Regions from separate parts of the Priestia sp. SB1 genome, predicted to be linked through region 1. Evidence: riboswitches for the same ligand, from Rfam matches in the RefSeq annotation. Region 1 holds a riboswitch; each other region holds the start of a gene.
The links. Region 1 has a riboswitch for thiamine pyrophosphate ahead of tenA (thiaminase II). Riboswitches for the same ligand answer to the same signal wherever they lie in the genome.
Positions count from the first base shown of each region.

Region 1 (5,793 bases):
GGAAATTCGGTTTACGCTTAAGCATTTAGCAAAATGGATGAAGCCTAAAAAAGTAAAAACCGCTTTAACACACGTGGGCTCTAAAGGGAAAATTGTGCCTGAACCGTATGGAGTCGCGTTAATTATTGCTCCGTGGAACTATCCGTTTCAATTAGCGCTGTCTCCTTTAGTAGGAGCGATTGCCGCTGGAAACACGGCGATTATAAAGCCTTCTGAATTAACGCCTAGCGTATCTCGGGTTATACAAGAATTACTAGCTGAGGCTTTTGATCCCGCATTTGTGACGGTGATTGAAGGCGCTGTAGACACGACGAGCATGCTTTTAAAACAGCCCCTCGATTATATTTTCTTTACGGGAAGTGTAAATGTAGGGAAAATTATTATGCAAGAAGCAGGGAAGCAGCTTATTCCCGTCACGCTGGAGTTAGGAGGAAAAAGTCCGTGCATTGTACATGAAGATGCAAACCTAGATCTTGCAGCGAAGCGAATTATGTTTGGCAAAGGAATGAATGCAGGCCAAACGTGCGTTGCTCCCGATTATTTGCTCGTGCATAAAAAGGTAAAAGCGCAGCTAGTGGAGAAACTTCGCGAAGCGATTTATCAATTTTACGGTAGTAATCCGCTTGAAAGCGAGCGCTACGGCCGTATTGTCAGTGAGCGCCATTTTATTCGGCTAGTTGAGTTTTTAAAAGACGGAAACGCTATAGTTGGAGGCGGGTATAATAAAAGTACGCTCACAATAGAACCTACGGTGTTAAGTGAAGTAAGCTGGACATCAGACGTTATGCAAGAAGAGATTTTTGGGCCTATTCTTCCTATGATTGAATACGAAACGCTAGACGAAGTTATTCATAAAGTTCAAGAAAAAGCTAAGCCGTTAGCTCTTTACTTGTTTACGGAAAGTGCAAATGTACAAAATGTCATAACGGAGCGTCTTTCATTTGGAGGAGGCTGTATAAATGATACGCTTATGCATATCGCTACGCCATATTTACCCTTTGGCGGAGTTGGAGAAAGCGGTACGGGTCAATATCATGGAAAAGACAGCTTTCAGACATTTTCTCATTTTAAAAGCATGCTGGCTCAAACAACGAAGTTTGATTTGTCATTCCGCTATCCTTCAGAGAAACAAAACTTGAAAATGATTAAAAAATTATTGAAATAAAAAGCCTCCTGATAGGAGGCTTTTTCGTTATTTTGAAAGTGAAAGCTGAGAAAGCGGCCATTTTTCTTGTGTATACGCCATTTCCCAAAATAAATACTCCAGCTCACAGCTTTTGATAAAGTGATCTTTCATACGATTACGTTCTTCTTCAGTCGCTTGTTCGGCGAGTTCATCAAGCTTGCTACAAAACCATTGTGTTGTGCCATTCATTTCTTCATTATTATAAAACTGAATCCATTCATAAAAAGGATGAGAAGGAGATGGATTTACTTGTTCCGTAATGCGCTGGCCAATTTCAACGTACGTCCACGGACATGGAAGAAGCACGGCAATGATTTCCGCTAAGCTGCCTGTATGCGCAACGCTTGTCATATGGTTAATGTAGTGGCTGGCCGTTGGTGAAAGAGCCTCAGTGTGGAGGTCTTCATAGCGTACGCCTGCTACGTCACAAAAATTATTATGAGGGTGTACTTCACTATGTAATACCGTAGAAATGCCGGCATTAAAGGCTTCCATTTCGGTACGCGTGCGGCATTTTGTTAAAGCAGCGCCGTAAATGCGGACAAATGCTGTTAAGTATTCGTAGTCTTGAGAAACGTAGTGAATAAGCGCTTCTTTTGGCACGTCTCCTTCAGCAATTCCTTTAATAAAAGGGTGGTTAAAAATGGCTTCGTAAATATAGTTTGCTTCTTGTCTTAATTGAGATGAAAATGACATCAAAATCCTCCTTTAATATGAGAAAGTCACAAACAAGCACATAAAGGAAATAAAAAACACTCCGTTTATAAACGGAGTGGCAAAGGACAGTACAAAACTGAACATTGCCACTTTCCTACGCTGGTATGAGCCAGATCAGGTTCAAAGGGATCAAGAAAACTTGTCTCAGCCAGTCGGCACCCCTAGTGGACTTCCTATTAGTCTATGTTTAACTTACCATATATTCTGAAAAATAGAAAGCGTTATGGAAAATTGTTCCCTAACGGTTTTTATCTCTTAAAGAGGTAGCTTTTTGAAGCTATTTTTAATCATTTTTGTTTAAAAATGCATATTTTTAGGGAAGAAGAGGTATTAATGAAGGGAAGAGCCGTTTTCGTCTCCGAAACATTCCCATATAAATAGAAGAAAGGAGAGAACAAAATGGCAAAATTTCGTTTGTATGCTGTATTAAATACAGTAGGCTTGGCTATTACACTTCTTGTGAATTATTTAGCAAATGCGATTCCAATAGGAGGCAAAACAACGGCAGAGGCTTCTGCGCAAGTTCCTACGTTGTTTACACCAGCCGGTTATGCCTTTGCTATCTGGGGCGTTATTTATTTGTTATTAACCATTTGGGTTATACGCCAATTTTTTGCAAGAGAAGATCAAAAAGAAATATATGCACGTATAGGCATTTGGTTTTTTCTAAACTGTTTGTTAAATAGTGCGTGGATCTTTATTTTCCAAAACGATTACTATAAGTTATCCCTTTTAGTTATGCTCTTTATTTTAGGCACATTAATGATTGTATATTCCATTATTCAGCATTCTCGGATGACGACATGGTTTATGCGTCTGCCGATTTCGCTTTATCTTGGATGGATTTCTGTTGCGACTATTGTTAATGTATTTGTCGTATTTCAAGCAAATGGAATACAGCACTTGCTTGGCCTAAATGAATTAGCATGGACGATTATTATGCTGCTGGTAGGGGCTGCGCTGGGCATTATGTTTACATTAAAAAACCGAGACGCTGTTTATCCGCTTGTTTTTATTTGGGCTTATATTGCCATTGCGGTGAAACAAAGTGGAAATCAGCCAATTGTCATTACTGTTATCATCTCGATTGTTTTATTAGCAATTGTTATTATTGTGGGACTGATTAAACGCTATAGACGTTTTTAAAAAGAAGCTCTAGCTTTTGTAAGCTAGAGCTTTTTATGATGCTCTTTTGATTGTAAAAAAGCAGCTGTAAAAGCAATTAAGCTAATTAAAATACCAAAAGGAACAACAATTGGTACGAATGATAAAATAAATGTCATAAGCGTAACCTCCATGTTGCATCGGTGCATAATGAAAAATTCAACTTTTTAAATTGAAGTTCCGCTATTATAGTATGCTAGGCTTTATGTTTGGAGCCTATATGTTTAGAAATAAACGAAAAAGGCAACATACGTTACATATAGTTTATATAGGAGGAGTTAAAATGGAAACATATTTAGTGGCTTACACAGATAAAGACGATATGGAATATAAACAAGTGACGTGCGAGAGTTATGAAGATGCAGAGCGTACGGTTCTTCGTTTAGAGAGAGAAGGGCATATGCATATTGAAGAAATATCAAATCAAGAAGCCTACCGTGGAGACGAATCATCGTACAGAGAATAGTTTTTGAATAGAAACATCAAACTCAAAATGAAGAGGCAGCTGCTTCTTCATTTTTTCTATTCTATATAGATATCGTTTTATAGAAAAAAGTAAAACGGGAATGATTTTCTTCTGCATTTATGGTACAGTACTAATCAGGTGAGTTTTGAGTTTAGAAGAGGAGAGAGTAACATTATATGAGTAAAGGAAATCAGTGGTCTTCACGCCTCGGTTTTATTTTAGCATCTGCTGGGGCAGCAATTGGTCTAGGAGCGATATGGAAATTTCCATACGTAACCGGAACCAGTGGCGGTGGAGCATTTTTTGCGTTGTTTATTTTATTTACAATTTTTATTGGATTGCCGCTTCTGTTGGCAGAATTTATCATTGGAAGACATACGGGAAAAGAAGCGATTAGTGCTTATAAAGCAATTGCTCCAAAGTCCGCTTGGGTATGGATTGGCAGGCTGGGAGTACTCAGCTGTGTCGTTTTGCTTTCCTTTTACAGCGTCGTTGGCGGCTGGGTGATTTTATATACGATTATGAGCGTAACCGGTATGCTAAGCGGAAAAGAGTACGGTCCGTTGTTCAATGCCGTCATTAGCCAACCTTATGTGGTATTAGGTGCACAGGCGCTGTTTTTATTAATTACAGTGTTTGTTATTTCAAAAGGCGTACAAAAAGGCATAGAGCGTGCTAATAAATACATGATGCCGCTGTTATTTATCTGTTTTATCATTATCGTGGTTCGCTCTTTAACATTAGACGGAGCTATGGACGGAGTAAAGTTCTTTTTAAAACCGGATTTTTCAGCCATTACAGGGTCATCTGTTCTCTACGCGCTCGGTCAGTCGTTTTTCTCGCTTTGCGTGGGATTATCCTGCATGGTGACATATAGCTCTTATTTAGGGAAAAAAGTAAGCTTGACGCGTTCAGCGGGCACCATTGCTATTTTGAACTTGTTTGTTTCGCTGCTTGCAGGCTTGGCTATTTTTCCAGCTGTTTTTTCATTCGGATTAAAGCCAACCGAAGGACCTGGACTTTTGTTTGTGGTCTTGCCAACAGTATTTGAGAAAATGCCGTTTGGCACCGTCTTTTTAGCACTGTTTTTAATTTTATTTCTATTTGCTACGCTTACGTCTGCTTTTTCACTGCTGGAAATTATCGTAGCTGCTTTAACTAAAGACGATCAGACAAAACGAACTCGCTACGCTTCTTTAGCAGGGATTCTTGTGTTTGTAGTAGGTATCCCGTCAGCGCTTTCGTTTGGTGTACTAAAACATGTCTCACTTTTTGGCAGAAGTATATTTGACGTAGCTGACTTTTTTGTGAGCAATTTAATGCTGCCTCTTGGAAGTTTAGCCATTGCGATTTTTGTGACATTTAAAATGAAAAAAGAAGCCGTGTATGAAGAGTTTATTTCAGGAAGTACAAAAGGCGCTAAATTATTCAACGCATGGTTCTTTCTAGTTAAATACGTATTACCTATTATTATTATAGCTGTTCTATTAAGCTTACTTGTTGCATATTAAAAAAAGCACTCATCTGAGTGCTTTTTTGTTTATTTTGCAAAAACGTGATTTCCGATTGTAATCGTAACCTGTTTTTGACGAAGCCATTGATCGCTTGTTTTATCTGGGTTAAAGAAGAATAACGAACCTTTTCCTTGACCTCTAAACGCTAGTGCTTCATTTACAGCTTTTTTTGCTTCAGCATCCGCTGCTTTATTAATTTCACCGTTTTGTACAGGTGTAAACTGTGTACCTTGATAAATGACATCATGAATAGAGTTTGGGAAAGAATCGCTATCCACGCGGTTTAAAACGACTGTTGCTACAGCCACTTTGCCAGCGTAAGGTTCACCTTTTGCTTCAGCTTGTACAAGGCGAGCTAACAATTCTTTATCGCTTTCGCTAATAGAGTTAGGGATTTTTAATGTTTCATTTGCATTAATAGAGTCGGTAGATTTGTGATTCGCTTCTTTTAACTGTTTAACCGTAACGCCGTATTCAGCGCCAATCTTGTAAAGAGTCTCTCCGGCTTTTACGCGATGGGTTGTTTCAGCGGCATTTGCCCCGTGACTCATGCCGAACATAGGAACGGCTAGTGCTCCAATAATTGCTAGTTTCTTAAACATAAAGTAAGTACCTCCTGAAATCCTTTTGAACGCCCCTTTTATCACGGATCGGTGCGTGCTGTGCACCGAACTTTATATGTACGTTTCAAAGATTAACAGGTGTCAATACATCTTGTCACTGCTTAAAACATACCAATCTAGGAA
Region 1 is NZ_JBBJSS010000004.1:546,136-551,928, reverse strand. It holds gene WKH56_RS17970 (aldehyde dehydrogenase) at 1-1,165, shown strand, start outside; gene tenA (thiaminase II) at 1,193-1,882, opposite strand; TPP riboswitch at 1,978-2,076, opposite strand; gene WKH56_RS17960 (TspO/MBR family protein) at 2,303-3,049, shown strand; gene WKH56_RS17955 (hypothetical protein) at 3,351-3,533, shown strand; gene WKH56_RS17950 (sodium-dependent transporter) at 3,710-5,044, shown strand; gene WKH56_RS17945 (cell wall hydrolase) at 5,074-5,649, opposite strand.

Region 2 (5,793 bases), on a different contig from region 1:
CGTTTTACATGCTCAACTATTTTCCTATTTTGACACTTGCTTTTTTATCATAATTGTTAAAACTATGAAATACAATGTGTATTTGCAAAAAGATAAGAATCTTTAATAATTTGTAATAAAAAGCTTACATGCTACAACCAAAAAACAAGATATCAGCTTTTATTTATTTTAAAAAGCAGTTACTATGTTCAGTATAAATTCTGGTCCCTTAGCTAAAAATGAATCATCTAGACTATTTTTCTTTAGTGTGAAAAAATGACTAAATCATTATGTTTTTTCCATCCCCCCTTACTGTCATCTATCATTTTAATCCAATAGGGCTGACTTATACGACATATCCCCTAAGTAATTTGAAACTTTTTTCTCTCTTTTCTCGTATATAGTAGTATCTTTTTTAGGAGGCTTTTTACTATGAATGGAAATGTACGTACAATGAAATGGGTCACTGCTGGGTATGAAGCCTTGCTGGGAATTCCTTTAATTGGCGCGGGGATTGTTATGGGCTTTAGCTATACTCCTCTTTTTATTGGATTTATTCTTCATGCTATCACACTCATTTTAGCTAATAGACGAGGGTTATCTGCTTATGGAAACATACTAGGGCTTGTTACCTCACTGGTTGCTTGGATTCCATTTTTGGGATTTATCATGCATATTATTACAGCTATTGTGATTGCAATCGATGCTGCTAGACAACGCTAATTGTCTAGCTTTTTTTATTTAAGGGTTGATTTTTTACCGAATGATGGTAAACTTAAGCCGTAAATTGAATAATTTGAATGTTATTTCTACTAGGGGTGTCTGATAGCTCAGACTGAGAGAAGAGTGCAATAAAACTCTTTAACCCTTTGAACCTGATTTGGGTTATACCAGCGGAGGGAAGTAGTCTTGAAAAGAATAGTATATGTTTATTCTTTTTTTGCCTATTCCATCGGGTTCTGTCTATCACAGAACCCGATTTTTTTATGGTTCGGTATAGCTACACTTTATGCGAAACCGGAGGAATATGTAATGTCAAAACAAAATGTATCAGTTTCTATGAAAAAGCCTTTTCCAAACAGTCACAAAGTATATGTCCAAGGATCCAGACAAGACCTTAAAGTGCCTATGCGCGAAATTCATCAGTCTCCTACTACAGGGTCTTTTGGTGAAGAAGAAAATTGTCCCGTACGTGTGTACGACACGAGCGGTGTTTATACAGATCCCTCTTATGAAATTAATTTACAAAAAGGATTACCGGCTCTGCGCGAAAAGTGGATTGCAGAACGAAACGATGTAGAAACATATCAAGGCCGTACGGTTCAGCCACAGGATAACGGTTATTATGATGGTGATCCAAGAGATCAGTACGAGCGCTTTATTATTAATCGTTTACCTTTGCGCGCGAAAAAAAATCAAAATGTAACGCAAATGCACTATGCGAAAAAAGGAATCATCACGCCCGAAATGGAATTTATCGCTATTCGCGAACAGATGGATCCTGAAGTTGTGCGTGAAGAAGTAGCAAGAGGACGTGCAATTATCCCTAATAATATCAATCACCCTGAGAGCGAACCGATGATTATCGGCCGCAAATTCCATGTAAAAATTAATGCTAATATCGGAAATTCAGCTATTCGTTCAGCTATTGAAGATGAAGTAGAAAAAATGACATGGGCAACGCGTTGGGGAGCCGATACAATTATGGATCTATCAACAGGAAAGGATATTCACACAACACGCGAATGGATTATCCGCAACTCGCCTGTTCCTGTAGGGACCGTTCCTATTTACCAAGCGCTTGAAAAAGTAAAAGGCGTAGCAGAAGATCTAACGTGGGAAGCATACCGTGATACATTAATTGAACAAGCAGAACAAGGTGTTGATTACTTTACTATTCACGCAGGTGTTCTTTTACGTTATATTCCTCTGACAGCGAAACGTACGACAGGTATTGTTTCACGCGGAGGATCCATCTTGGCGCAGTGGTGTTTAGCTCATCATGAAGAGAACTTTTTATATACTCGCTTTGAAGAAATCTGTGAAATCTGTAAAGCATACGATATTGCTATTTCGCTTGGCGATGGGCTACGTCCTGGTTCCATTGCAGATGCTAATGATGAGGCACAGTTCGGTGAATTAGAAACGCTTGGTGAATTAACTAAAATTGCTTGGAAACACGATGTTCAAGTTATGATTGAAGGTCCTGGACATGTTCCAATGCATCTCATCAAAGAAAACGTAGATAAACAAATGGAAATATGCCAGGAAGCTCCCTTCTATACTCTTGGACCGCTTACAACCGACATCGCTCCAGGCTATGACCATATTACATCAGGTATTGGTGCTGCAATGATTGGCTGGTTTGGAACAGCTATGCTTTGCTACGTAACGCCAAAAGAACATTTAGGACTCCCGAATAAAGAAGACGTTCGCGAAGGCGTTATCACCTATAAAATTGCTGCGCATGCTGCTGACCTAGCAAAAGGCCATCCAGGAGCACAAAAACGCGATAATGCTCTGTCTAAAGCAAGATTTGAATTTAGATGGAATGATCAATTTAACCTGTCACTAGATCCAGAGCGCGCAAAAGAATATCACGATGAAACACTTCCCGCTGAAGGTGCTAAAACAGCCCATTTCTGTTCAATGTGTGGACCTAAATTCTGTTCGATGCGTATTTCTCAAGATATTCGTAACATGGCTCAAGAAAATGAAAAAGATGTAAACGAAGTAAGAAAAGAAGGAATGAAAGAAAAAGCTAAAGAGTTTGTTAACAGTGGTTCAAATATCTATCAATAATGAAGTAGAACAGCTTAAAAAACAAATTAAGCAGCTTGAAGGAAAGTTATTATTTGTTCAGCAAAATTGTCAGCACATTATCGTTGAATCCTCACATTCTTCCGTAAGACGCTGCATTAAGTGTTTCTATCAACAAGATGCAAAAAGGACTTCGTAAAGAAGTCCTTTCATCTTTTTTTGAAACGTGCTTTCAGCATGTTCTTAATCCAATATAGTATTTTAATAATAACCCAGCCTATAAATGTACCTAGCGTATTCAAAAAGATATCATCAATATCAAATACTCGTTCCGTTAGCTTGTACTGTAAAATTTCAATCAGAAAACTGATTAAGAAACCCGTCGTAAAGACTTGAATAAAACCGTCAAACCACTTCATAAACAACGGAATAAACATTCCAAGCGGCGCAAACATCACGATATTTCCCAGTATATTTGTCAGAGTGAGCATTATATTACCGCTGTCCCACATCAGACGGATTGTACTAAATAAATCCAAGTTCATTGCTTTTCCGTAAACATGTTCGTTTTCCCGTATGAGCGTAGCGTAAATGACCACTGCCGTATACGCAATAAATAGAGTGAACATGACTTTTTTAACAATTGACCTGATGCTTACATTCACTTCAACATCACCTTCTTTGACTCCCAAAACCATTTATTATTATCTATATGTACCCGTCCACTGCTTTCATTCGTAGTGAATGCATTTATATGCTTTTTTATCCTATCACATCAATAAATAAATACAATTCCCTTTATACAATTTTATTAAACTTGATTCTTTATAAATAAAAACCCTCATTATTTTATGCTACTCATTTCATTAATTTCTACATATATAAATAATAAGAAGCAGCGAGTAACACTTCGCTGCTTCTTATTTAATCTGGATAATAAGGATTCAAATGGATTAATACTTCCTGAATATTATCATGCTTTTTCATAAGTGTAGCTTTGATTTCTCGTCCTAAATCATGACCTTCCTTAATTGTTTTAAAGTGGTCAATTGAAATACGTACATCCACTAATATGTAATGGCCATGTTCTCTTGCTCGAACGCGATCAATCCGCTTCACATCTTCAAATTCATAAATACTTTCTTCAAGTTCTTTCAGTAGCTCTTCATCAATATTGCCTTCCATTAAGATTTGAAAAGACTCTCCCATCATTTGTCTGGCAATGTTAAAAATTAAATAAGCAACAAAGATACTTGCTATTTTATCTCCGTATAACAGCAGTTGAACATCCATTTTATCACCAATAATGGATAATAAAACACCAATTGCCGCTGCAATAGAAGCAACAATATCTGCTTTATGATCAAATGCAATTGCCTCAATTGCCTTACTGTGGTGCTGCTTGGCTACGTTTAAAGAATAACGGTACAATAATACCTTTGCTATGTATGAAATAACAGCAATCCACATGGCTAAAATATTTGGAGATTCAACCGGATGGAATAAACCAACGACTCCTTCAAATACCACATAAAATGATACAAGCAATAAAATAATTCCTACAATTCCTGAGACAATTACTTCTGCTTTTCCATGCCCGTATGGATGATCATCATCTGCTGGCTTATTTGCTACTCGTATAACCAACAAGACAATAATAGAGGCAAATACGTCCGCTGCAGAGTGAATACCATCAGCAAATACGGCATCACTATTTCCAATCCATCCTACTATTACTTTTCCTAGCGTAAGGGCAATATTGCTCCATACGCTAATCCATGCTACTTTTTTCGCAATGGACTCCCTTATACTATTATTCATTTGCACACCTCGACTTACTTCTTGAAAAATCAGCTTTTTTATCTTATCACTGTTCATTCAAGTGGGTCTAGAGCAACCTATTTTCATTTAGCTATATATGTTTCAGCACCGCAAAATTACTGATAATCCACAACATATCTTTCTTATTTCTCTGCCAACTTCTTATGATCAGTTGCCATTGGAGGTTCTTCCATCCACCCTTGCTCAATCATAATTCGAATTCCATCTTTTCCGTACTTCCCTATACGCCCAATTAGCTGAGAAAATTCTACTGCTACATCCGAACGGAAGGCCATAGACAAACCAGCACCGCAGTTATCAATAGCGATCGTCACCGCTGTAGAAGTATGATACATCATCAGCTTATCTGAAAACGGTGAAATCGTTGAGTTGGTTACATATGCATCAAGCAGCCTCGGACTTGGTAAATCAGCTTCAGACAGTAATTCGGTGAAGTGCTTGATTTGCTTACTTGCAAGCTTGACTCCATCAAAAAAATAAGAGCGTAATTTTTGTGTGGTAGCTACTTGACTAAAGGCCAGCATCAGCGTTTTACCTAATACATTTGTATTAACAATTTCTTGAATAGCGGTAACCTCTAAAGAAGTTAAAGGATGCATTTGAGAGAAAAATGGTGATATAAATGTTTTTTCCTCCACAAAATTCACTTTTACAGGATAAGGAATAACCGGAGGTCTCATCAGCATGCTTTTTCTTAAAATAACGTGGTTAGAATTCTCTAAAAGAATGTCGCTTTCTTTTACACATCGAGATAGGTGGTCATAAATATCTTGCCTTCTCACTGCGCTTAGCGCTCTGGCATATTTCTTCATACCTCCAATGGCCATTTCGTTTACATAAATAGCCATAAAAATATCATCGAATAAAGCAGGAACTCCTTTGTTCACATCTTGTTCCCCAAACCCTACTGGAATTGGAATTTTTTCTAAACTGAATAATTCCGTCAATTCGTCTACATGAGTTTGTGAAAACTGATGTGCTTTTTTTAAAAGTTCCTTAATCTCTGGATCTTTTACAACAGATAGAAAATATCCAAGAACGCATACATACAGCGTATCGCCTAAATATTGCGCCCATAAGTAACCTAACTCGGCTGCATTCAACCGCTGATTTTGTTGATGTTTTTGCATTTCACTCTTTATATTTTCGTTCATTCACTTATTCTCCTTTTGGATAAAGTCGTACTTTTACTATCTCCAAAGAAGCGCTGAA
Region 2 is NZ_JBBJSS010000020.1:8,553-14,345, reverse strand. It holds gene WKH56_RS34215 (hypothetical protein) at 412-702, shown strand; TPP riboswitch at 784-898, shown strand; gene thiC (phosphomethylpyrimidine synthase ThiC) at 1,012-2,781, shown strand; gene WKH56_RS34205 (VanZ family protein) at 2,949-3,404, opposite strand; gene WKH56_RS34200 (cation diffusion facilitator family transporter) at 3,664-4,617, opposite strand; gene WKH56_RS34195 (DUF3231 family protein) at 4,704-5,735, opposite strand.
Region 2: linked by a shared signal. The riboswitch ahead of thiC (phosphomethylpyrimidine synthase ThiC) and the one ahead of tenA (thiaminase II) in region 1 are both predicted to bind thiamine pyrophosphate.

Region 3 (5,793 bases), on a different contig from region 1:
AAGTGGATTTTTAAGGGATATTTGAGGAGTAAAAAGGAAGTTTCATGCGACGATTTTCTCTTTCATTTTTTCATGACTTTTGGTGCAATAAACATATAGTTAAATGTTAAGGTAGAAATAAATTCCTTATGGTACACTTAAAGAAGAATTTATGAAACGGAGCGATATGATGAAAGCCATAAACTTAATCTCAATTGCCTTTGGTGCTATCGCTGGTACATATGCGCGTTATTTGCTAAATATTTCCTTATTATATACGGGCTATCCAATAGGAACGGTAATTGAAAACCTATTAGGAAGCTTCATACTAGGCCTATTAACAGGATTTTTTGCGTGGAAAAAGCCAAAAGAATGGATAAAGCTTGGACTAGGAGTTGGCGTGTGCGGCGGTTTTACAACGTATTCAACCTTTGCAGGAGACGTCATTTCTCTCACTCAGCACCATTTATTTTGGGGAGCCATTTATGTCATTGTCTCTTTAGTAGGTGGAATCCTTCTTGCTTTAGCAGGCTATCTATGCGGTGAAGCGGCAGGGAAAAATTTAGTGAAAGTACATGAGGTGAAGTAAATGAGCATAGTGAGCTTGGCACTTGGCGGGGCAGCTGGAGGAATATGCCGTTATCTTTTGGGTTTAAAAGTTACAAAAACAGTTTCAAACCCTCCTTTTCCAGTCTCAATGCTGTTTGTAAACTTGCTCGGTGCGTTTGGGCTTGGTCTTTTTTACGGTAGTTATTATGGAAAGGTTCCGAGTCATGCTTATGATGATTCAATATTTTTAATGATTGGCATTGGGTTTTTTGGTGCCTTTACCACTTTTTCAACGTTTAGTGTGGAAACCGTACAGTTAATTCGGGAAAAATCTTATCGGAAAATGTTGGCGTACGTGGGGATTTCAGCATTTGGAACAGTTGGTTTATTTACAGTCGGTTTACTGGCAGGAACGTTTTTATTATAAGTAAAGAGAACGTTTCTAGTAGGGAAAAACAAAAAGACGGAGAAGTAGAGAATGGATAGAAAAGCAGAAGTTTGGAAATACATTTTGTTGATTGTAGCTGTTGCAGGTCAGATCATTGGTTTTTTATTTTTATTTATAAATGTTGTGGCGGCATTTATTTTTTACGGTTTTTATATTCTAACTTTTATTATGTTACTCCTGCTGTTTATATGGGATCGGAAAAAGGAAAAAGACAAAGAAGAATTTGACGACTATACCGATTACTAACTATATAAAAAGCAGAATGATTCGGTGCGCCGGGCCTCTTAGTAAAGAAGCTTAAAAGATACATCTATAAAAGGAAGAGAGCCGTAAGAGCATAAAGAGATATTGTATTTACATCTAGTTGTGTTATAATTTTAAGTGCAAAAACAAAATCAATAAATAGCAATCACTAGGGGAGCTTTTTGAAGCTGAGACGGATGTATTTCGGACCCTTTGAACCTGATCTGGTTTGGACCAGCGTAGGGAAGTGGCGATCATGTTTACATAACGATGCATGCTAACCACTCTACGTTGTAGAGTGGTTTTTTGTATGTAATAAAGCCCTCTGCACAAGATGAAGTGATTGAAATTTCTCTTTATTCTGAATGGAAAGGTTTCGATCATGTGGATATTCCTAAATTTCATGTCATTACAACAGATAAGCAGCCAATCGAAGAGCTTCAAAAAATTTTAACGGCTATCGCGCCTTTTGCGGGCGCCATTCATATTAGAGAAAAAAAGAAAACGGCAAAGCAGATTCAATGTTTACTAGAAAGCCTACCATTTTGTCGCTCTAAAATTATTGTGAATGACCGAGTTGATGTAGCGCATGCTTTAAAAGCAAAAGGTGTACAGCTTGCCTATCATAGTTTAGACGTTTCGTTTGTTATAGACGCATTTCCTTCTCTTATTGTTGGAAAGTCAGTTCACTCTGTGGAAGAGGCTTTAGAAGCTGAAAAAGATGGTGCTCACTACATTTTATACGGACATATTTATTCAACACATTCAAAAAAAGAATTAAAAAGTCGAGGGATAGCGGCACTAAAAGAAGTAGTAGACGCTGTGCAGATACCGGTTATTGCCATTGGAGGAATTACACCTGTAAATGCCAAAGAGGTACTTCAAACAGGAGCACACGGTATAGCCGTGATGTCTGGTGTCATGCTTGCGCAAGATCCCCTGAAAGCGATTAAACAATATTCTCATATATGGACATCTGGAGGTGGAGAAAATGAAGCAGCATTATGATGTACTGTTAATCGGAGGAGGTATAATCAGCTCTTCTATCGCTTATCATTTGTCAAAACAAGGAGCGTCAGTAGCTATTCTTGAACGCAATCAAGTTGGTTGTGAAGCTTCAAGTGCAGCCGCTGGTATTTTAGGTGCTCAAGCTGAAATTGATGAAGAAGGTCCTCTTTTAGACCTTGCTATTAAGAGCAGAAGCATGTTTCCTGAACTGGTGAAGGAACTAAAAGAAAAAACGGCTATCGACGTAGAGCTCATTCAAAAAGGCTTATTAAAAGTCGCTGTAACAGAAGAAGATGCACACGTATTAAAGAAAAAAGCCGCTCAGCACCACCGGTGGGACAAAGATGTAAGATGGATCGATGTAAAAGAAGCGCGTTTGTTAGAACCCGGGCTCTCTCCAGACATATACGGAGCCATTACAATACCGGGAGACGGCCAGCTAGCTCCGGCTAAGTTAACACAAGCTCTTGCTCATGGAGCCTTGTATCACGGAGCAGATGTATTTGAATACTGTGACGTTCACTCTCTTATTATGGAAAATGAAACAGTAAAAGGGGTACAGACGTCCAAAGGCTCTTTTTATGGAGAAAAAGTAGTGATTGCAGCAGGCTCATGGGCTAAACGCTTTATTTCTTCTGAACATTTAGGCGAGGTGTTTCCTGTAAAAGGAGAGTGTATTGCTCTGCAAAGTCATAAGCCCCTGCTTTCTAAAACGATTTTTTTAGATGAAGGTTTTTACTTAGTCCCTAAGACTGGTGGAAGAATCGTAATCGGGGCAACTAAGCTGCAGCATGATTTTACTAAGACCGTTTCTGCACAAGGTATTCAATTTTTGCTGAATAAAGCTTCTGCGCTTCTGCCGGCCATTAAAGAAGCCACATTTGAAAAAGCATGGGCTGGTCTTCGTCCACAAACAAATGATGGCTGGCCTTATTTAGGAGAGCACCCTGAAATAGCGAATCTGCACATGGCTTTTGGCCACTACCGAAACGGTATTTTATTAAGCGCTGCAACTGGAAAAATTATGGCTGATGCTTTGTTAGGGAAAAAGCCAAATCATTCATTCTTTACATCATTTCAGCTAACGAGAGCAATGGAGGGAGTTCATTGAATCTAATTATTAACGGTAAGACCGTCACTGTCGGAGATGAAATTGAAACGGTCGAGCACTTGCTGCAGGCTCAGAGTCTGCATGAGCGAGTTGTAATTGTTGAATTAAACAAGAATATTTTGCAAAAAGAAGAACATAGCGATGCATGCTTAAAAGATGGAGATACATTAGAAGTTGTTTCATTTGTTGGAGGAGGATGAAGAGTATGTTAAAAATTGGACAATATACATTTAATTCACGTTTATTATTAGGAACAGGGAAATTTCCGGACTTTACGACTCAGCGTCAAGCGGTAGAAGAGTCGGAAACAGAAATTTTAACATTTGCTGTTAGACGAATGGATATTTTTGATCAAAATCAGCCTAATTTATTAGAAGCACTTGATGTGAAGCGTTTCACTCTTTTGCCTAACACTGCTGGAGCAAAAAATGCAGAAGAGGCCGTACGTATTGCTAAATTAGCAAAGGCTTCTGGACTTTGTGACATGGTGAAAGTAGAAGTAATTGGATGTGATAAGACGCTGCTTCCTGATCCAGTTGAAACATTAAAAGCTAGTGAAGAACTGTTAAAAGAGGGCTTTACCGTTTTACCTTACACATCAGATGATGTTTTACTTGCGCGTCGTTTAGAGGAGTTAGGCGTACATGCCATTATGCCAGGAGCGTCGCCTATCGGTTCAGGTCAAGGTATTATTAATCCGTTGAACATGCGTTTTATCATTGAACAATCAACCGTTCCAGTAATTGTAGATGCAGGTATTGGAACGGCTTCAGACGCAGCTCAAGCTATGGAGCTAGGAGCAGATGGTGTGTTATTAAATACAGCTGTTTCAGGAGCAAAAGATCCTGTGAAAATGGCTCGTGCTATGAAGCTAGCGATTGAGGCAGGAAGAGCAGCATTTGAAGCAGGACGTATTGAAAAGAAACAATATGCAACGGCAAGCAGTCCAACAGAAGGGATGAGTATCGGTTGATTAATCGTTATTCCCGCCAAGAATTGTTTCAACCTATTGGAAAAGGCGGACAGCAGCAAATTCAAGAAAAGCATGTTCTGATTGTAGGAGCAGGTGCTCTTGGAACAGGGAACGCCGAGGCCCTTGCACGAGCGGGAGTAAAGAAAATAACGCTCATTGACCGCGATTATGTAGAGTGGAGCAACCTTCAGCGTCAGCAATTGTATAGTGAAAAAGATGCTGATAAAAGAATCCCAAAAGCAGTTGCCGCTAAAAAAAGGCTTCACGATATTAATCATGATGTAAAAGTAGAAGCCCACGTAGCGGACGGTACCCCTCAAGTTTTAGAACAGCTTGTTGAGGGGGTAGATGTTATGATTGATGCAACCGATAATTTTGACACACGCCTTGTAATGAATGATTTATCACAAAAATATGATATTCCTTGGATTTACGGAGCATGTGTAGGAAGTTACGGAATTAGTTATACTATCATACCAAGTGAAACACCGTGTTTATCCTGTTTGCTTGAATCTGTACCGCTTGGAGGATTAACATGTGATACAGTGGGGATTATTAGTCCTGCTGTACAAATGGTAGTCGCTCATCAAGTAACAGAGGTGTTAAAAATATTAGTTGGAGACTGGAATGCGCTCAGGAGGGAACTTGTTTCGTTTGACGTATGGAAAAATGAGTATACGAGCATCAATGTGAACGTATTTCGCAAATCTGCTTGCCGCTCATGCGGCAGTGAACAAACGTATCCCTTTTTACAATATGAAAATCAAACGAAAACAGCTGTGCTATGCGGAAGAAACACGGTACAAATCCGTCCGGGCAAATCAGCCAAGCAGCCACTGCAGTCTTTAGGTGAACGATTAAAAGAAAAAGGATATAAAATTGAACAAAATCCGTATCTGCTTTCTTTTTATGTAGATGATTACCGTTTAGTGATGTTTCAAGATGGGCGCGTCTTTGTCCATGGAACAAACGATATAGTAGAAGCAAAGTCACTTTATCATCGGTATATTGGGTAAGAAAGAGATGGAGGTTTCAAGCATGACAGTACCAAAAGCATTAACCATTGCTGGATCAGACAGCGGTGGAGGAGCGGGCATTCAAGCAGATTTAAAAACATTTCAAGAGCGTGACGTTTTTGGCATGTCTGTTATTACAGCTGTGACTGCACAAAATACAGTTGGCGTTCAAGGAGTTTATCCTTTAGAAGTAGAAGCAGTTGAAACGCAGTTAGATTCAATTGCGACTGACTTATTTCCTAATGCAGTGAAGACAGGTATGTTGTTCAGTGCTGATATTATTTACGCAGTGGCTCGTAAAATCAAACAGCACGGACTGCAAAATGTTGTAGTTGATCCCGTTATGATTGCAAAAGGCGGTCAATCTCTTCTTCAAAGAGAAGCTATACAGGCGCTAAAAGAATTATTGCCCCTTTGTGAAGTCATTACGCCGAACATACCGGAGGCGGAAGTCATCACGGGGAAA
Region 3 is NZ_JBBJSS010000012.1:72,620-78,412, forward strand. It holds gene WKH56_RS31605 (fluoride efflux transporter FluC) at 152-568, shown strand; gene crcB (fluoride efflux transporter CrcB) at 569-955, shown strand; gene WKH56_RS31615 (hypothetical protein) at 1,007-1,222, shown strand; TPP riboswitch at 1,381-1,482, shown strand; gene WKH56_RS31620 (thiamine phosphate synthase) at 1,604-2,227, shown strand; gene thiO (glycine oxidase ThiO) at 2,211-3,338, shown strand; gene thiS (sulfur carrier protein ThiS) at 3,335-3,538, shown strand; gene WKH56_RS31635 (thiazole synthase) at 3,544-4,311, shown strand; gene WKH56_RS31640 (thiazole biosynthesis adenylyltransferase ThiF) at 4,308-5,327, shown strand; gene thiD (bifunctional hydroxymethylpyrimidine kinase/phosphomethylpyrimidine kinase) at 5,350-5,793, shown strand, end outside.
Region 3: linked by a shared signal. The riboswitch ahead of WKH56_RS31620 (thiamine phosphate synthase) and the one ahead of tenA (thiaminase II) in region 1 are both predicted to bind thiamine pyrophosphate.

Region 4 (5,793 bases), on a different contig from region 1:
TACATTGCAAGAGAAATGGTGAGTGAATTTCTTCGTCCAGTTTTTGCAGGAGATACAGTTACCTGTGAATGTATATTAACTGAAGTAGAAAAAGCAGATGGTTTTCAAAAAGTGAAAATCAAATCAGTGTATCGAAATCAACAAGGTAAAGAAGTACTGATAGGGACAAGTAATGGAATTATAAGAGATTGAAATGAAAGCGCTAACAAAAAATAAGTTATGAAGGTTGTTAAAAAAGTCACGGATTCGTGGCTTTTTTTATGTTATTTTTAAAACATAATTTTAAAAATAAATAAAATTATTGAAATTATATTTTAAAGAGATTATAATAACCATAACTTTACTACAAGATTAAAAAGGAGCTAAAAAGGTGAATGAACAGCTTACGTTGTTAACCACAGAGTCTCAAAACGAGTAGACAATGAAGATAGATGCGTCTAGTAAAAAAGAAATTTTAAACGTAATGAATAAATGGTAGTTCTCTTATTGGAAAAGCAGCGGACCATAGTATTGAGTTGGTAGTAGGTCCAGAAGTGCTAACGGGTTCCACAAGGTTAAAAGCAGCAAGCACTCACAAAATGATTCTCAACATGATTTCCACCGCGGCTATGATTAAAATAGGAAAAGTCTATGAAAACTTAATGATAGGTATTATTTGTGAAATTACTGGTGTTTTTTATGGTCAGGCAAGTCAAACGCTCGAAGAAGCAAATAATGAGATAAAAACAGCAGTGGTTATGTTCAAAACAAACGAAAATTATGACACCGCGAAGATATTACTGAATAATGCGGACGGTTATGTAAGAAGAGAGATTAAATATTACGTATGTAAGGAGAGAAACGATGTCAACAGGCGGATTAACAATGATTAAAAATACGGTGGCTAAGCTTCCAGATTCGGAGCGGAAAATTGCTGAATATATTTTAAACAACCCGCATACTGTGGTAAACAGTACGGCTGGGGAACTAGGAAGACTAGCGAATGCGAGCAGTGCTGCTGTTATTCGTTTGTGTAAATCTATCGGGGTTAGCGGCTTTCAAGAATTAAAGGTTAGAGTAGCCGGTGATTTAGCTAAAGATACAGAACAAGGATACCGTGATATTGAAACAAATGAAACAATTCAATCTATTGTCAAAAAAACGGCAAGCAACAGCATTCAAAGTCTAAGTGATACGGCTGAGCTTGTGAATTATAAAGAAGTAGAGCGGGCTGTTTTGGCGCTGATTGGAGCAAAAAACATTCATTTTTTCGGAATTGGTGCTTCACATATTATTGCTATAGATGCGCAGCAAAAATTTCTTCGAATTAATAAAAATGCGACGGCTTTTGCGGATAGCCATTTAGCAGCTACACTCATCGCAAATGCAAGTAAAGACGATGTAGTTGTGGGTATTTCTTTTTCAGGAGAGACTCCTGAAGTAAGCAACGTCTTATCTTTAGCTAAAAATCGCGGAGTAAAGACGATTAGCTTAACTAAGTACGGACAGTCTACCGTTTCGTCTTTAGCAGATATTTGTTTGTATACGTCTTATTCTCAAGAAGCGCCGTTTCGAAGCGCAGCAACATCGTCTCGTTTAGCCCAGCTTTATGTGATTGATGTTTTATTTTTAAGTATTGCAGCGCAGCAGTACGACCAGACGATTGAGTATATTGACAAAACAAGAGATGCCATTCAGTTTTTGAAAGATAAGAAATAAAAAAAGAAAACGATTACAAAAAGGGGGTTTTGTGGTCTGTTTCCTCAGTGGCGTATCCATCTAAGAGGAAAATACAAGGGGGGATTAACATGTCTTTAGATAATCATCAATTAGCAAAGGCTGTTTTGGAGATGCTTGGGGGAGCATCCAATATTGAAGCGTATACGCATTGCATGACGCGGCTGCGTGTGACTATAAAAGATGATTCAATTGTTAAAAAGGCAGATATACGAAAACTTGAAGGCGTGCTCGGATTAGTGGAAGAAGAAACGCTGCAAATCATTATTGGGCCGGGCAAAGTGAACAAAGTAACAGAAGAATTTGGAAAGTTAATTGATGAATCCGGCGGTATTAACTTAGAAGATCGTGCAGCACAGCGGAAATCGGAGCTGAAAGAAAAAAATGCAACTCCGTTTAAGCTGTTGCTTCGCCGAATTGCAAGTATTTTTATTCCGTTGATACCTGCTCTTGTAGCATCTGGACTTATTACCGGAGTGACAAAAGCAGCTGTGCAGGCGAAGTGGCTTCCGGCAGATTCACAGATTGCTATTCTTTTAACCGTTATCGGAAGCGGTTTATTTGCCTATCTTGGTATTTTAGTAGGTATTAATGCAGCAAAAGAATTTGGTGGTTCGCCAGCTCTAGGAGGCTTAGCGGGCATTTTAGTCATTAATCCTGCCGTAGCTGATATTAAACTTTTTGGTGAAGCACTTTTGCCGGGGCGTGGGGGCTTAATAGGAGTGCTGCTTGCAGCAATCTTTATGGCCGTGTTAGAAAAACGAGTACGTAAATTTGTCCCACAGTCACTGGATATTATTATTACACCAACCGTTACGGTGTTAATTACAGGAATTATTACGTATGTGGTATTCATGCCAATTGGCGGCTTCATTTCAGATGGAATCACAAAAGGTCTTTTAGGAGTTTTAGAGGTTGGAGGAGTTGTAGCAGGCTTTGTTTTAGGGGCAACGTTTTTGCCGCTCGTTATTACAGGACTGCATCAAGGTCTTACTCCGGTCCATTTAGAGCTTATTAATTCGATTGGAGATGATCCGCTTCTTCCTATACTAGCAATGGGCGGAGCCGGTCAGGTTGGTGCAGCTTTTGCTATTTATATCAAAACAAAGAAAAAACGCTTAAAGCGAGCAATTGGAGGCGCACTTCCTTCAGGGCTGCTGGGAATCGGAGAGCCGCTTATTTTTGGAGTCACACTTCCTTTAGGGCGTCCATTTTTAACCGCTTGTCTTGGAGCTGGAATCGGCGGAGCGTTTCAGGCGCACTTCCATATTGCAACTGTAGCAGTGGGAGTATCGGGTTTGCCGCTTACGTTTTTAGTTCATGCGCATCAAATTCTTCTTTATTTACTTGGATTAGTTATTGCTTACGCAGCAGGCTTTATTTGTACCTATTTCTTTGGATTTAACGATGAAATGGCGAGGGAGTTTGAATGATTGGCATTTCATTTTATTTGAACGATAGAGATGCCAAACAAAGATTAGTAGAAGCGAGTGAATGCGGCGTTACACGCGCATTCACTTCACTTCACATTCCAGAGGAAAAAGGAGATTTGGCTGAACGGGCAAAAGAATTGCTTCATGTGGCTAGAGATTGTGGAATAAGCGTGTATGCAGATGTATCTAAGCATACACCGGTTCATTTAGGTATCGAAAGCCTTATGACTCTATCTTCACTTGGCGTATCAGGTATTAGACTAGACGATGGCTTTAGCGTAGAAGAAACGATTTTACTTGCGGATGAGTTTTATATTGCCCTTAATGCAAGTACAGTGTCAAAACTAGAAATAGAAGCGCTATTATCTGCAGGTCTTCATCATCATCAGCTGCTTGCTTGGCATAATTTTTATCCGCGGCCTGAAACAGGGCTTGAAGAAACGTTTTTTCAACAGCAGACAGATTTATTTAATGAACTTCGTATTCCAGTTTGTGCTTATATTCCTGGAGAAGGCGAAAAGAGAGGACCTATTTATCAAGGACTTCCTACTAGAGAAAAAGACCGTAATAAATGTCCTTTTACCTCTGCAGTAGATTTATACGGATGCGGAGTAACGGAGGTTTATATTGGAGATCCATACGCCAGTTCAAATTTATTAAAACGTTTAGTTCAATATCAAGAAAACCGCATTATTCCGCTACGCATTCGTTCACCTCATATACAGGGAACGTACAGCGTGCGTCCGGATGTATCAAGAGACGTTCTGCGATTGGTTGATACACGATCTGTAAAACCAGTGCTGCCATTTCATACAGTAGAACGCAGAATCGGAGCAATTACAATGGACAATGATGGCTACGGACGTTATAGAGGAGAGGTTCAAATAGCTAAAAGGAATTTGTCTGCAAATGCTAATGTGAATGTGATTGGGTATGTAATAGAAGAAGATCACGAGCTGCTTTCATTAGTGAGACCGGGGCAAAAGCTTGAGCTTATTACTGTCTGAAGGAAAAAACGGTGTATTTTTAAAGAAGCCAATAGCTAACTAGTAATGTCACAAAAACAAAGAGCACACACTGCATGAAAAAGGTGTGTGCTTTTTCTTTTACTACTAAAAAGGAAACTATTTTCATTACCATATCATGAACCTTTCTATTGAATAAAACGCTTTACTATGATAAAACTATTACAGGTAAACATATGATAATAGATTAATTTCATAGAGATACAACACCACTAGGGGTGCTTTCGAAGCTGAGAGAGACGATAAGTCTTAACCCTTATAACCTGAACTAGGTAATACTAGCGTAGGAAAGAGGTATTGTAATGGATGTTTTGTATGGGATTTCCTTACGAACTCGTTATAATAATTTTGTGTACATAAACAAAAACACTTCTTTCCTGCGAAAGAAGTGTTTTTTTATGCGTAAAGGAAGGTGTCATACATGAAAGAAACAATTGATTTGCTTGTCAAACAGGTAGAGGAGCGCAAAGGAGAGTTAATCCAGTTATTAACAACGCTTGTTTCGTATAAAACGCCAGCGCCTCCTGCACGAAATTCTCATGAAGCGCAGCTGTACGTAGCGGATTTTCTTAAAAACTGCGGTTTTTCCATTGATATGTGGGACTTATATTCTAACGACCCTATCGTAGTGGGAACGTTAAAAGGACAAAAATCGGCTGACTATCAAAGCTTGATTATTAACGGCCATATGGATGTTGCTGAGGTACAAGAAAATGAAAATTGGGAAACCAATCCGTTTGAAGCTGTTGTGAAAGACAATATGATAATTGGACGCGGAGTTGCTGATATGAAAGGCGGTTTGGCGGGAGCATTATTTGCAGTTCAGCTTTTAACAGAAACAGGAATCGAGCTGCCAGGAGACTTGATTTTTGAATCCGTTGTAGGAGAAGAAGTAGGAGAGGCAGGTACGCTGCAATGCTGTCAGAAAGGGTATACAGCTGATTTTGCGCTTGTAGTCGATACAAGTGATTTACATATTCAAGGTCAAGGCGGAGTGATCACGGGATGGATTACGATAAAAAGCAGTAAAACCTATCATGACGGTACACGCCGAAGTATGATTCATGCTGGAGGAGGGCTGTTAGCCGCAAGCGCTATTGAAAAGATGGCAAAAGTGATCGGAGGGCTACAAGAATTGGAGCGTCACTGGGCTGTTACAAAGAGCTATCCAGGATTTTTGCCAGGGACAAATACGATTAATCCAGCAGTAATCGAAGGCGGAAGACATGCTGCTTTTATTGCAGATGAATGCAGGCTGTGGATCACCGTTCACTATTATCCTAATGAATCGTACGACCAAGTATCAAAAGAAGTGGAAGAATATATTATAGCTATTGCAAAAGCAGATCCATGGTTAAAAGATAATCTGCCAACCTTTGAATGGGGAGGCACATCAATGATTGAAGACAGAGGAGAAATCTTTCCGTCATTAGAAATTGATGAAAATCATGCAGGAGTGCAGCTGCTTGCAAATACTCATGAACAAATGGAAGGGAAAAAGCCTCCAATTGATGTGTCAACTAGCGTAACAGACGGGGGATGGCTAGCTGATGCGGGAATTCCCGCCGCTATTTACGGTCCGGGAAATTTAGCAAATGCACATGCTGTGAACGAACAAT
Region 4 is NZ_JBBJSS010000003.1:640,824-646,616, reverse strand. It holds gene WKH56_RS13815 (FAS1-like dehydratase domain-containing protein) at 1-192, shown strand, start outside; partial or broken gene WKH56_RS13810 (N-acetylmuramic acid 6-phosphate etherase family protein) at 471-872, shown strand; gene WKH56_RS13805 (MurR/RpiR family transcriptional regulator) at 844-1,698, shown strand; gene WKH56_RS13800 (PTS transporter subunit EIIC) at 1,788-3,149, shown strand; gene WKH56_RS13795 (MupG family TIM beta-alpha barrel fold protein) at 3,146-4,156, shown strand; TPP riboswitch at 4,379-4,481, shown strand; gene WKH56_RS13790 (acetylornithine deacetylase) at 4,596-5,793, shown strand, end outside.
Region 4: linked by a shared signal. The riboswitch ahead of WKH56_RS13790 (acetylornithine deacetylase) and the one ahead of tenA (thiaminase II) in region 1 are both predicted to bind thiamine pyrophosphate.